DNA from 4 places in the Bradyrhizobium sp. SZCCHNR1002 genome. Region 3 is predicted to be linked to each of the others. Evidence: predicted binding sites of a transcription regulator. Region 3 holds the regulator's gene; each other region holds the start of a gene.
What was found. Region 3 encodes PhoB, which activates phosphate uptake and scavenging genes when phosphate is short. Its sites were predicted from a motif close to TGTCATNNANCTGTCAT; they were not measured.
Positions count from the first base shown of each region.

Region 1: the regulator PhoB is predicted to act here: its motif matches at 1,809-1,825, upstream of QX108_RS02845 (DUF47 domain-containing protein).
Region 2: the regulator PhoB is predicted to act here: its motif matches at 1,316-1,332, upstream of QX108_RS01880 (RNA degradosome polyphosphate kinase).
Region 4: the regulator PhoB is predicted to act here: its motif matches at 1,862-1,878, upstream of QX108_RS19055 (DUF2794 domain-containing protein).

Region 1 is NZ_JAUHIS010000001.1:626,197-629,440, forward strand. It holds gene QX108_RS02835 (branched-chain amino acid ABC transporter permease) at 1-752, shown strand, start outside; gene QX108_RS02840 (branched-chain amino acid ABC transporter permease) at 754-1,722, shown strand; gene QX108_RS02845 (DUF47 domain-containing protein) at 1,867-2,511, shown strand; gene QX108_RS02850 (inorganic phosphate transporter) at 2,523-3,244, shown strand, end outside.
Region 2 is NZ_JAUHIS010000001.1:436,310-439,553, reverse strand. It holds gene QX108_RS01890 (CDP-alcohol phosphatidyltransferase family protein) at 1-526, shown strand, start outside; gene QX108_RS01885 (DnaA ATPase domain-containing protein) at 586-1,263, shown strand; gene QX108_RS01880 (RNA degradosome polyphosphate kinase) at 1,403-3,244, shown strand, end outside.
Region 3 is NZ_JAUHIS010000002.1:489,260-492,503, forward strand. It holds gene QX108_RS14670 (trypsin-like serine protease) at 1-579, opposite strand, end outside; gene phoB (phosphate regulon transcriptional regulator PhoB) at 720-1,427, opposite strand; gene phoU (phosphate signaling complex protein PhoU) at 1,444-2,160, opposite strand; gene pstB (phosphate ABC transporter ATP-binding protein PstB) at 2,189-3,010, opposite strand; gene pstA (phosphate ABC transporter permease PstA) at 3,007-3,244, opposite strand, start outside.
Region 4 is NZ_JAUHIS010000003.1:600,661-603,904, forward strand. It holds gene acnA (aconitate hydratase AcnA) at 1-497, shown strand, start outside; gene QX108_RS19050 (DUF1223 domain-containing protein) at 687-1,469, shown strand; gene QX108_RS19055 (DUF2794 domain-containing protein) at 1,890-2,255, shown strand; gene QX108_RS19060 (GNAT family N-acetyltransferase) at 2,282-2,809, opposite strand; gene QX108_RS19065 (Bax inhibitor-1/YccA family protein) at 2,966-3,244, opposite strand, start outside.

The DNA of each region.
Region 1 (3,244 bases), on a different contig from region 3:
CCCATGGCGCGCTCTATATGATGGGCGCGTTCTGCGCCTATTTCCTGCTGAACCTCGGCGGCATCGGCTATTGGTGGGCGCTGCTGCTGGCGCCGATCATCGTCGGCATCTTCGGCATGGTCCTCGAGCGCACCATGCTGCAATGGCTGGCCGGGCTCGATCATCTCTACGGCCTGCTGCTGACCTTCGGTCTCGCGCTGATCATCCAGGGCGTGTTCCAGAACTTCTTCGGCTCGTCCGGCCTGCCTTATGCGATTCCCGAACAGCTCCGCGGCGGCATGAATCTCGGGTTCATGTATCTGCCGGTCTATCGCGGCTGGGTCGTCATCTTCTCCCTTGTCGTCTGTCTGGCGACCTGGTTCCTGATCGAGCGGACCCGGCTCGGGGCCTATCTGCGCGCCGCCACGGAGAACCCGACATTGGTGCGGGCGTTCGGCATCAACGTGCCGCGCATGATCACGCTCACCTACGGGCTCGGTGTCGGGCTCGCCGCACTCGCGGGCGTGCTGTCGGCGCCGATCAACCAGGTCCGTCCGCTGATGGGCGAGAACATGATCATCGTCGTGTTCGCGGTGGTGGTGATCGGCGGCATGGGCTCGATCATGGGCTCCATCATCACCGGCTTTGCTCTCGGCGTGATCGAGGGACTGACCAAATATTTCTATCCCGAGGCTTCCAACACCGTGGTCTTCGTTCTGATGGTCCTGGTGCTGCTGGTGAAGCCGACGGGTCTGACCGGACGGGCGGCCTGACATGACATCGATCACCGACGCGACCCTGCCGATCACCCCGCGCGCGATGCGCGACGAGATGATCGTGTTCGTCATCATGGCGGCGCTGCTCGCCATCGTGCCCTGGACGGGGCTCTACCCGTTCTTCGTCATGCAGGCGCTGTGCTTCGCACTGCTCGCCTGCGCCTTCAACCTCTTGATCGGCTATGGCGGCCTGCTGTCGTTCGGTCACGCGATGTTCCTCGGCACCGCCGGCTATTGCAGCGCGCACGCACTCAAGGTCTGGGGCCTGCCGCCGGAGCTCGGCATCCTGGTCGGCGTGGCCGGATCATTCGTCCTCTCGGTCGTCGCGGGATACATCTCGATCCGCCGCCAGGGCATCTATTTCGCGATGATCACTTTGGCGCTGTCGCAGCTGCTGTACTTCATCTATCTGCAGGTGCCTTTCACCCATGGTGAGGACGGCATCCAGGGCATCCCTCAGGGCCGGATGTTCGGCATCCTGGATATGTCCAAGCCGACGGTGCTCTATTACGTCGTGCTGGTGGGTTTCCTGGGCGGCTTCCTGCTGATCTTTCGCACCATCAACTCGCCGTTCGGCGAGGTGCTGAAGTCGATCCGTGAGAACGAGCAGCGCGCGATCTCGCTTGGCTACAAGACCGACCAGTACAAGTTGCTCGCCTTCATCCTGTCGGGGACGCTGGCCGGCCTGGCCGGCGCGTTGAAGGTGTTCGTTGCACAGAACGCCTCGCTGACCGACGTCGAAGTGGCGATGTCGGGTCAGATCGTGCTGATGACCCTGGTCGGCGGCCTCGGAACCGTGTTCGGCCCCGTCGTCGGCGCGTTCGTGATCGTGGGCATGGAGCAATATCTGGCCGGCTTCGGTCAGTGGGTGAAGGTCATCCAGGGCGGCATCTTCGTCGCCTGTGTGCTGACCTTCCGCCGCGGCGTGATCGGGGAACTCGCCCATCTGTTCAAGCGCTCCCTCTAAGTCATTGATTTGCTGGAAATTCATGCGAGATGGCAGAAAGCGGTGGATGATCCGGCCGCCGCTTCTGCTGCGGCGAGATCCGGGATATGACAGTTCTGTGACGGGCCGGCCCTGGCCCGTTCCAGAATCGATGGACCTCGTCCCATGTTGCACTGGTTTCGCGCCGTCCTCCCGCGGGAGGAGCGGTTTTTCGATTTGTTCACCCGCCACAACAAGGTGGTGATCCAGGGCGCGCATGCGCTGCAGGACATGCTGCAGGGCGGCGACGACATTCTCGTTCATTGCCAGCGCGTCAGCCAGTTCGAGAACGAGGCCGACAACATCACCCGCGAGGTGCTGACCGCCGTCCGCCGCACCTTCATCACCCCGTTCGACCGCGGCGACATCAAGAACCTGATCACCTCGATGGACGACGCCATCGACCAGATGCAGCAGACGGCCAAGGCCGTGGTGCTGTTCGAGGTGAAGGAGTTCGAGCCGACCATGCGCGAGATGGGCACCTTGCTGGTCGAGTGCGCTAATCTGATCGGCAAGGCGCTGCCGCTGCTGCAGGCGATCGGCCAGAACGTGCCGATGATCACCGCGATCACCGAGGAGATGACCAAGCTCGAGGGGCGCGTCGACGATCTCCACGACATCGGCCTGAAGGAGCTGTTCCTCAAGCACCGCAACGCCAACACCATGGACTTCATCGTCGGCGCCGAAATCTACGACCATCTGGAGAAGGTCGCGGACCGCTTCGACGACGTCGCCAACGAGATCAATTCGATCATGATCGAACAGGTCTAGGGGCGCGCGCCGTGGATGCTCATCTCGGCCTTCCGATCCTGGTCGGCCTCATCGGCGTCGCACTCGCCTTCGATTTTCTGAACGGCCTGCACGACGCCGCCAACTCGATCGCGACCATCGTCTCGACCCGGGTGCTCAGGCCGCAATATGCGGTGTTCTGGGCCGCATTCTTCAACTTCGTTGCCTTCACGGTGTTCGGCCTGCACGTCGCGCAGACCATCGGCACCGGCATCATCGATCCCGCGATCGTCGACGCACAGGTGATCTTTGCCGCGCTGGTCGGCGCCATCGTCTGGAACCTCGTCACCTGGGCCGCCGGCATTCCCTCGTCGAGCTCGCACGCGCTGATCGGCGGGCTGGTCGGGGCAGGGATCGCCAAGGCCGGCATCTCGGCCGCCGTCTGGAGCGGATTGTCGAAGACGATCCTCGCCATCGTGCTGTCGCCCCTCGTCGGACTGCTGCTGGCGATGATCCTGGTGGCGATCGTGTCCTGGGCCTCGGTGCGATCGACGCCGTTCGCCGTCGACCGCGCCTTCCGCATCCTGCAATTCGCCTCCGCCTCGCTGTACTCGCTCGGCCATGGCGGCAATGACGCGCAGAAGACCATGGGCATCATCGCGGTGCTGCTGTACTCGCAGGGCCATCTCGGCGAGCAGTTCACGGTGCCGTTCTGGGTGGTGTTGTCGTGCCAGGCGGCGATGGCGTTGGGCACCCTGATGGGCGGCTGGCGGAT
Region 2 (3,244 bases), on a different contig from region 3:
CATTACACTCGGCCGAATCCTGCTGGTTCCGATCGTCGTCTGGGCGATCGCGGCCGGCGAGATGGAAATCGCGTTCATGGTGTTCGTCGTCGCCGGCGTGAGCGACGCGGTGGACGGTTTTCTGGCCAAGCGCTTCAACCTGCGCTCCGAGCTCGGCGCCCTGCTCGACCCGCTCGCCGACAAGGCGCTGCTGGTGTCGATCTTCGTCACCCTCGGCATTTGGGGGGCCATCCCGCGCTGGATCGTGATCCTGGTGGTGTCGCGCGACATCATGATCGTCGCCGCCGTGATCGTCTCCTGGCTGTTCGACCGGCCCGTCGCAATGAAGCCATTGATGGTCTCGAAGCTGAATACCGCCGCGCAGGTCGGATTCGCAGGGCTGGTGCTGGCCGCGCTCGCGTTCGGCTTCGAGCCCAGGCCCTACGATGTCGTGCTGATGGTGCTCGTGACGGTCTTTACCCTCGTATCGGTCGGGCTGTATCTCGTCGAATGGGTGCGCCACATGAACACGATCGAAGTGCGATGAGCCCGCCAGGCAGGCCCTGTACCGCCCCCGCCGACGACACGACACGGAGCACGTCAACCTTGGCCGGCCATATCCCCCCTCGTCAATTGGCGCTCGCGCTGCCGCATGCGGAGAGCCTGACGCGGGACAATTTCTTCGAGGGGCCGGGCAATGCGGCGGGGCTCGCGCTGGTCGATGCCTGGCCGGAATGGCCCGCGCGGACCATGTTCCTCGTCGGCCCCGACGGCTCGGGCAAAAGTCATCTGGCGGCGATCTGGGCCGAGCGCTCCGGCGCCCGCTCGCTGTCGGCGCATGCGCTGGAGGCGAGCACCGTGCCCGGGGCGCTCGCCACGGGGGCCCTGGTGCTGCAGGATCTGACGGCGACCGATCTCGACGAGCGGGCGCTGTTCCACCTGCTGAACCTGGCGCGTCAGGACGAGGCCTACATCCTGGTCACGGCGCGGGAGGCGCCGGCGGCGCTGCCGATCGGGCTCGCCGATCTGAGATCGCGGCTGCGCGCCGTTCCCGTGGTCACGCTGTTGCCACCGGACGACCAGCTGTTCCGCGCCCTGATCGTCAAGCTGGCCGCGGACCGGCAACTGGCGATCGACGAAACGGTCGTCAGCTACCTCGCCACCCGGATCGAGCGATCCTACGCTGCAGCCCGCGAGACCATCGCGCTGCTGGACAATGAGTCGTTGAGGCTCGGCCGACCGGTCACCCGCGCACTGGCCGCCGAGCTGCTGCGCCCGGTGTGACGGGCGGCCATCTTGACGCCGGTCCGCCGGGGAACCTCAATGGTGCCGGGAACGTCATCCCCTGGTCACCCAGAGTGGGCTACGGTCGAGGGTGAGCGCCCTGATTTGATGCCGTGATCGGATATGGATCGAATTTCTGATGGATACCGAACAAGTTTCTGAGATCGTTTCGAAAGAGCCGGCTGTGGCGGCGCCGCTGCAGATCGCGTCGAGTCCCGAGCGCTTCATCAATCGGGAGCTATCCTGGCTGCATTTCAACCGCCGCGTGCTCGAGGAGTCGGTCAATCCGCGCCATCCGGCGCTGGAGCGGGTGCGCTTCCTGTCGATTTCCGCCAACAATCTCGATGAATTCTTCATGGTCCGCGTCGCCGGCATCCGCGCCCAGGTGCGCGAGGGCATCGCCGAGCGCAGCCCGGACGGGCTGACGCCGACCGAGCAGCTGAAGCTGATCAACGAGACCGTCTCCCAGCTCGCCATCGACCAGCAGGCGATATGGCGCGACCTGCGCAAATTTCTCGCCGAACTCGGCATCGTGCTGGTCGACGGCCAGGACGTCAGCAAGAGCGAGCGGGTCTGGATCGAGGACCATTTCCTCGCCAACATCTTCCCGCTGCTGACGCCGCTCGCGATCGATCCGGCGCATCCGTTCCCGTTCATCCCGAGCCTCGGCTTCACCGTCGCGCTGCAGCTGACGCGCACCGCCGACGGTCGGCCGATGAATGCGCTGATCCGCATGCCCGGCAAGATCGACCGCTTCATCCGCTTCCCCGGCGCCAAGGACGGCGCGATCCGCCTGATCACGCTGGAGCAGGCCACCGGCCTGTTCATCGGCCGGCTGTTCCCGGGCTATACCGTCAAGGGCCAGGGCGCCTTCCGCATCATCCGCGACAGCGAGATCGAAATCGAGGAAGAGGCCGAGGACCTGGTGCGGCTGTTCGAGACGGCACTGAAGCGGCGCCGCCGCGGCTCGGTGATCCGGCTCGAGATCGAGGCCAACATGCCGGAGGAGCTGCGCCGCTTCGTGCAGAATGCGCTGTCCACGACCGACGACGAGGTGTTCGTCGTCGACGGCGTGCTGGCGATGAACGAGCTGTCGCAGCTGACGCGGGTCGACCGTCCCGACCTCGAATTCGCGCCTTACGTGCCGCGCCATCCGGAGCGCGTCCGTGACCATGGCGGCGACATCTTCGCCGCCATCCGGCAGAAGGACCTGATCGTCCATCACCCCTACGAATCCTTCGATGTCGTCGTTCAGTTCCTGCAGCAGGCGGCGCGCGATCCCGATGTCGTCGCCATCAAGCAGACGCTGTATCGCACCTCCAACAACTCGCCGATCGTCCGCACGCTCGTCGAAGCCGCCGAAGCCGGCAAGTCGGTGACCGCGCTGGTCGAGCTCAAAGCGCGGTTCGACGAGGAGGCCAATATCCGCTGGGCTCGCGATCTGGAGCGCGCCGGCGTGCAGGTCGTCTACGGATTCCTCGAGCTGAAGACGCATGCCAAGCTGTCGATGGTCGTGCGCCGCGAGGGCGGAAGCCTCACGACCTATGTGCACACCGGCACCGGCAACTATCACCCGGTGACGGCACGCATCTACACCGACCTGTCCTACTTCACGTCCGACCCGGTGATCGGCCGCGACGTCACGCGGGTGTTCAACTACATCACCGGCTATGCCGAGCCGATCGACATCGAGAAGATGGCGGTCTCGCCGCTCACGCTTCGCAAGCGCATGATCGAGCACATCCAGGGCGAGACCAGCTTCGCTCGCCAGGGCAAGCCGGCCGTGATCTGGATGAAGATGAATTCGCTGGTCGATCCCGACATCATCGACGCGCTGTACGAGGCCTCGCAGGCCGGCGTGTCGATCGAGCTGATCGTGCGCGGCATCTGCTGCCTGCGTCCGGGCATTCCCGGACTCTCCGACAACATCCGCGTCAAATCGGTGATCGGCCGCTTCCTCGAGCACGGCCGCATCTACTGC
Region 3 (3,244 bases):
CGTCGATTCGAATCTGGGCTTCCAGCTCGCGATCATCGCCTGCGCCTGGACACGCTGCGCCTCGGTCAGCTTGACCCGCTGCACGTCGCGGCCGGCCGAGCGCACGCCGTTGCGGCCGGCCATCACCAGCCAGGCATAGCCCTGCACGAGGTCCTGGCTCACGCCGCGGCCGTCGAGCATCATCAGACCGAGCATGTATTGCGACTGGGCGAAGCCTTGGGCTGCAGCGCGGCTGAACCAGCGGCCGGCTTCGCCGTAGTTGCTCGCGACACCCTCGCCGTTGACGTAGGCGATGCCGAGATAGTGCTGGGCGACGGCGAGGCCCTGGTCCGCCGCCTTGCGATACCATGCCAGCGCCTCGGCCGCATTGCGCGGCTGGCCCCAGCCGAAGGCGTGCATGAAGCCGACGTCGAACTGCGCCCGCGCATCGCCCTTGGCGGCGAGCGGCAGCAGGCGGCGCAGCGCAACGTCATGCTGGCCGTTTCCGGCGGCGGCGACGGCGTCTTCGAGCTCGGCGGCCGGTGCACCGGCCAGGCTGCCGAGCAGCACGGCAAGACTTGTGATGATCGTCTTGAGCAAGGGCGTCCGCTGGAACCAAAACACGGGCCGCTCAGCACACTCGATCAAGACGGCGGCGGCGTGGCGGAAAGCGGACCGCGGTGTCCTTAATCCGGCCTGCTCGCCTCTCACACCTGCACGTCCCTCACATCTGCCGCTCCTTATGCCTGCTCGCTCTTGGCGAACCGATCGTCCAGCGCATAGCCCGCGCCGCGCACGGTGCGGATCGGATCCTGCTCGCGACCCGGATTGAGCAGCTTGCGCAGACGGCCGATGTGCACGTCGACGGTGCGCTCGTCGATATAGATGTCGCGGCCCCAGACGCTGTCGAGCAACTGCTCGCGGCTGAACACGCGGCCGGGATGCTCGAGGAAGAATTCGAGCAGACGGTATTCGGTCGGGCCGAGGTCGATCGGCCGGCCCGAGCGCGCGACGCGGCGCTTCTCGCGGTCGAGCTCGATGTCGCCATAGGACAGCACGGTCGCGAGCCGCTCCGGGCTCGCCCGCCGCAGCAGGCCCTTCACGCGCGCCAGCAGCTCCGGCACCGAGAACGGCTTGACGATGTAGTCGTCGGCGCCGGTCGCAAGCCCCCGCACACGCTCGCTCTCCTCGCCGCGGGCGGTGAGCATGATGATCGGCAGCTGCTTGGTCTCGGACCGCGCCCGCAGCCGCCGGCACAGCTCGATGCCGGACAGGCCCGGCAGCATCCAGTCGAGCACGACCAGATCGGGCACGCGCTCCTTGAGCCGCGTGTCGGCCTCGTCGCCGCGCGCCACGGTCTCGACCTCGTAGCCTTCGGCCTCGAGGTTGTAGCGCAGCAGCGTCGTCAGCGCCTCCTCGTCCTCAACCACCAGAATTCGCGCGCCCATGTCGAAATCGTCTTTCTCAGTTGCCGGGGATCGTGGTCGCGAAGCTGGTCATGTCGCCCTTCGGGCGCTTGTCCATGATCTGCTGGCCCTCGATCATATAGAAAACCGTCTCAGCGATGTTGGTGGCGTGGTCGCCGATCCGCTCGATGTTCTTGGCGCAGAACATCAGGTGGATGCAGAACGAGATGTTGCGCGGGTCCTCCATCATATAAGTGAGGAGCTCGCGGAACAGCGAGGTGCAGATCGCATCGACCTCCTCGTCGCCCTTCCAGACCGTCATCGCCGCCGGCAAATCATGCGCGGCATAGGCATCCAGCACCGTCTTGACCTGCGACTGCACCAAGTCGGTCATGTGCTCCAGGCCGCGGATCAGCTTGAGCGGATGGAAGTCGCTCTCCAGCGCGGCGACGCGCTTGCCGATGTTCTTGGCGAGGTCACCGATCCGCTCCAGATCGGTGGCGACGCGCATGGCGCCGACGATCTCGCGCAGATCGACGGCCATCGGCTGGCGGCGGGCGATCGTCAGCACCGCGCGCTCCTCGATGATGCGCTGCAGCTTGTCGACCTCGGCGTCGGCGGCGACCACCTTCTGGCCGAGCGCCACGTCGCGCCGCACCAGCGCGTCGACGGAATCGACGATCAGCCGCTCGGCGAGGCCGCCCATCTCCGACACCAGCCGGGTGAGATCCTGCAGATCGCTGTCGAACGCCTTGGCGGTATGTTCACTGGCCATGTTGATCTCCTGAAGAATGCTGTCGGCGTCAGCCGAACCGGCCGGTGATGTAGTCCTGGGTCCGCCGATCGCTCGGCGAGGTGAAGATCTTGCTGGTCTCGTCGAACTCGATCAGCTCGCCGAGATACATGAAGGCGGTCTTGTCGGAGACGCGCGCCGCCTGCTGCATGTTATGGGTCACGATCGCGATCGTATAGTTCTCCGCGAGCTCCTGGATCAGCTCCTCGACCTTGGCGGTCGAGATCGGGTCGAGCGCCGAGCACGGCTCGTCGAACAGGATCACCTCGGGCCGGACGGCGACTGTGCGGGCGATGCACAAGCGCTGCTGCTGGCCGCCGGACAGCGACAGGCCGGAGGCGTTGAGCTTGTCCTTGACCTCGTTCCACAGCGCGCCGCCGCGCAGCGCCTTCTCGACGCGGTCGTCCATCTCGGACTTCGAGATCTTCTCATAGAGCCGGATGCCGAAGGCGATGTTCTCGTAGATCGTCATCGGGAACGGCGTCGGCTTCTGGAACACCATGCCGACCCGCGCGCGCAGCAGATTGAGGTCGAGCTTGGGATCGAGAATGTTGGTGTTGTCGAGCATCAGCTGGCCAGTGGCGCGCTGGCCCGGATAGAGGTCGTACATCCGGTTGAAGATGCGCAGCAGGGTGGACTTGCCGCAGCCGGACGGACCGATGAACGCCGTGACGCGGTTGGTGCCCAGCGTCAGGTTGATGTTCTTCAGCGCGTGATGATCGCCGTAATAGAAATTCAGGTTGCGCGCGGTTACCTTGGCCGGCGCCTCGGGGAGCGACTGGCCGTGGAGCGCGTGATTGGGCTGACTGACGGAGACGGACAGTTCGGTCATTTCGTTTTCCTCTCGGCGCCGAGAATGCGTGCACCGACGTTCAAAGCGAGCACGGCCAGAGTGATGAGAAGGGCTCCGCTCCAGGCCAGCTGCTTCCAATAGGCATACGGGCTCTGGACGAAATTGTTGATGGTGACGGGCAGGTTCGCCATCGTCTTGGAGAGGTTGAGGCTCCAGAACTGGTTCGACAGCGCGGTAAACAACAGCGGCGCGGTCTCGCCGGCGACGCGGGCG
Region 4 (3,244 bases), on a different contig from region 3:
GCGCCGACGGCAACATCCCCGAGGGCGGCCTGACCAAGCACTGGCCCGACGGCGAGCAGATGTCGATCTACGACGCCGCCATGAAGTACCAGGAAGAGGGCGTGCCGCTGGTGGTGTTCGCCGGCGCCGAATACGGCAACGGCTCGTCGCGCGACTGGGCCGCCAAAGGTACCCGGCTGCTTGGCGTTCGCGCCGTGATCTGCCAGAGCTTCGAGCGCATCCACCGCTCGAACCTGGTCGGCATGGGCGTGCTGCCGCTCACCTTCCACGAGGGCACGTCGTGGTCCTCGCTCGGCCTGAAGGGTGACGAGAAGGTCACCATCAAGGGTCTCCAAGGTGATCTCAAGCCGCGCCAGACCCTGACCGCCGAGATCATCTCGTCCAACGGTGCGGCGCAGCAGGTGCCGCTGCTCTGCCGGATCGATACGCTGGACGAGCTGGACTACTACCGGAACGGCGGTATCCTGCACTACGTGCTGCGCAAGCTGGCTGCTTAACCAAAGCGCGATGCGACAGTTTGGCTCACTCTGAAGTGAGTAGCGGGTGATGAAGGAGGCGGCCTATGACAAAGGCCGCCTCCTTTGCATTTTCGGTTTGTTAACTACGAGGACGGCATCGCGGATATGGTGATGCGCTAGGGCGCAGCGGACGGTGGTCCAGACGGGACAGTGGCGATGAGTGGACAGATGACGTGGTGGTCGCGCGCGGCGCTGGGTGTCTGTGCGGTCATCGCTTTCGTCCGGCCGGCGGCTGCTGATCCGCGTGCGGTGATCGAACTATTCACGTCGCAGGGCTGCTCATCCTGCCCGCCCGCCGACAAGTTGCTCGGCGACCTCGCCCGCGACCCCTCCGTCATCGCCCTGTCCCTGCCGATCGATTATTGGGATTATCTGGGCTGGAAGGACACCCTGGCAGACTCGCGGTTTACGGCGCGGCAGCGGGCCTATTCGCGAGCCCGCGGGGATCGTGAGGTCTACACCCCGCAGGCCGTGGTGAATGGCTCGCTGCATGTGATCGGCAGCGATCGCGACGCGATCGAAGGCGCCATCGAGGAGACTGCTCGGGGCGGTGCCGTGATGTCGGTCCCGGTCAGCCTGTCGATCGAAGGCCAGGAGCTGACGGTGTCGGTGGCCGCGGCGGACCAGCATGCGGCGCGCAAGCACGGCGAGGTCTGGGTGTGCTCGATCGCGCGCGTCGTTCCGATCCAGGTCGCGCGCGGCGAGAATGGCGGCCGGGAGCTGACCTATTACAACGTCGTTCGCGGTGTGATGAAGCTGGGCGACTGGAATGGCTCGTCGGCGAGCTGGAGCGTGCCGCTGGAGAAGATCGTCCGCGAGGGCGTCGATGGTGCCGTCGTCTATGTGCAGGACGGCAGCCGCGACCGGCCAGGCCTGATGCTCGGCGCGGCCCATTCAGACCTGCCATTGGTCAGCCGAGCCGCCGCAACGGTGCGCGCTCCCGAGCGCTGAGCCCGCTCGCCGCTTACCGCTCGCGCGCTGCTCTGCGGCTCGTCCGCGGCGTCGTCCCAATGGGCGCGTTGCAAGATCCCTGCGCAAGCTCACCGCCCAAAAAGCAAAAGGACCAACTTGCGTTGGCCCTTTGCCTTACTTGTGAATAGACCCGATCCTGACGACCCCGGGGGGCTGGGGGCTGAGGAATCCGGAACCGAAAGGACCGGGCCAACGCACATGAATCTTATGCCTAACGTCGGGGGCAGTCCCTGGGCGGAAACGCGGCGCGATTATGATTCCGCTAACGATCCCGTGACGCTTGCGTGTTCGGGGAACTCGCGTGCGAGCCGGATGCTGCCAAGTTCGATAATGAAAACCGCCCCTTGCGGCTTCCGTCGGTTGGCGCGATCATGTCACACAGATGACAGGAGGACGCTCATGAACCTCACCCCGGAGGACGCCGATCCCAGCGAGAACCGCGCGGCGGCGCGCAATGCGGCCGCAGCGCCTAACCGGGTGACGTTCGATCGTCTCGAGCTGAACCGCATCCTCAATCTCTACGGCCGGATGGTCGCCGACGGCGAGTGGCGCGACTACTCGATCGATTTCCTGCGCGACCGCGCTGTGTTCTCGGTCTTCCGCCGCGCCTCCGAGGTGCCGCTGTACCGAATCGAGAAGGATCCGCGGCTGGCGCGCAAGCAGGGCATGTACAGCGTGATCTCGGCCACCGGCCTGATCCTGCGCCGCGGCCACGAGCTGGAGCGCGTGCTGCTGGTGATCGCGCCGAAGCCGGCGCTGGTCTGAGCCGGCGCCCACGCTAGCCGCGCCGTTTATGCCGGGATGTTGCTGCTGCCCGGTCCAAGCGCTCGCTGCATCATGACGGTATCCAGCCAGCGGCCGAATTTCAGGCCGACGCTCGGATGGGTGCCGATCATCTCGAAGCCGCAGGCGGTATGCAGCCCGACCGAGCCGGCATTGGCGGAGTCGCCGATGACCGCGACCATCTGCCGAAATCCTCGCTCCTCGCAGGCTGCGATCAGCGTCCGCATCAGCCGCATCCCGATGCCGCGGCGCTGGCTGGCGGGGGCGAGATACACAGAGTTCTCGACCGTGAAGCGATAGGCGGGCCGCGGCCGGTAAGGGCCAGCATAGGCGTAGCCCACGATCTGCCCATCCAGCAGGGCAGCGAAGTAAGGGAAGCCGCCGTCGCTGAGCGTCCGGAAGCGGCGGGTCATCTCCGCAAGGTCGGGCGCGTCGAGCTCGAAGGTGGCCGTGCCCTCGCGGACGGCCTGGCTGTAGATGGCGGTGATGGCGGGAAGGTCGGCCTCCTGGGTGGGCCGGATCTCGATGTCGGACATGGGTGGAACAATACCAGGGCGAAGCGGCCGATCAACATCGTCGCGGCATGGCTGCCGTTCCCGGCGCGCGGCATGCTCTCAGCCGCCTCGACAAACGAAAAGCCCCGGCGCTGAGGCCGGGGCTTTGGTTGATCGCTCGTCTTGCGAGCAATCGGATCAGTCGCGCTGTCCGAGCAGCTGCAGCAGCAGCGTGAACAGGTTGATGAAGTTCAGGTACAGCGACAGGGCTCCGGTGATCGCTGCGCGCTCGGCGACGTCGCCGCCCGCGGAGGCGTAGCCGTAGATGTACTCGTTCTTCAGGCGCTGCGTGTCCCAGGCGGTGAGGCCGGCGAACACGAACACACCGATGACCGAGACGATGAACTGCAGCATCGAGCTCGCCAGGAACAGGTTCACGAGGCTCGCCAGCACGATGCCGATCAGGCCCATGAACAG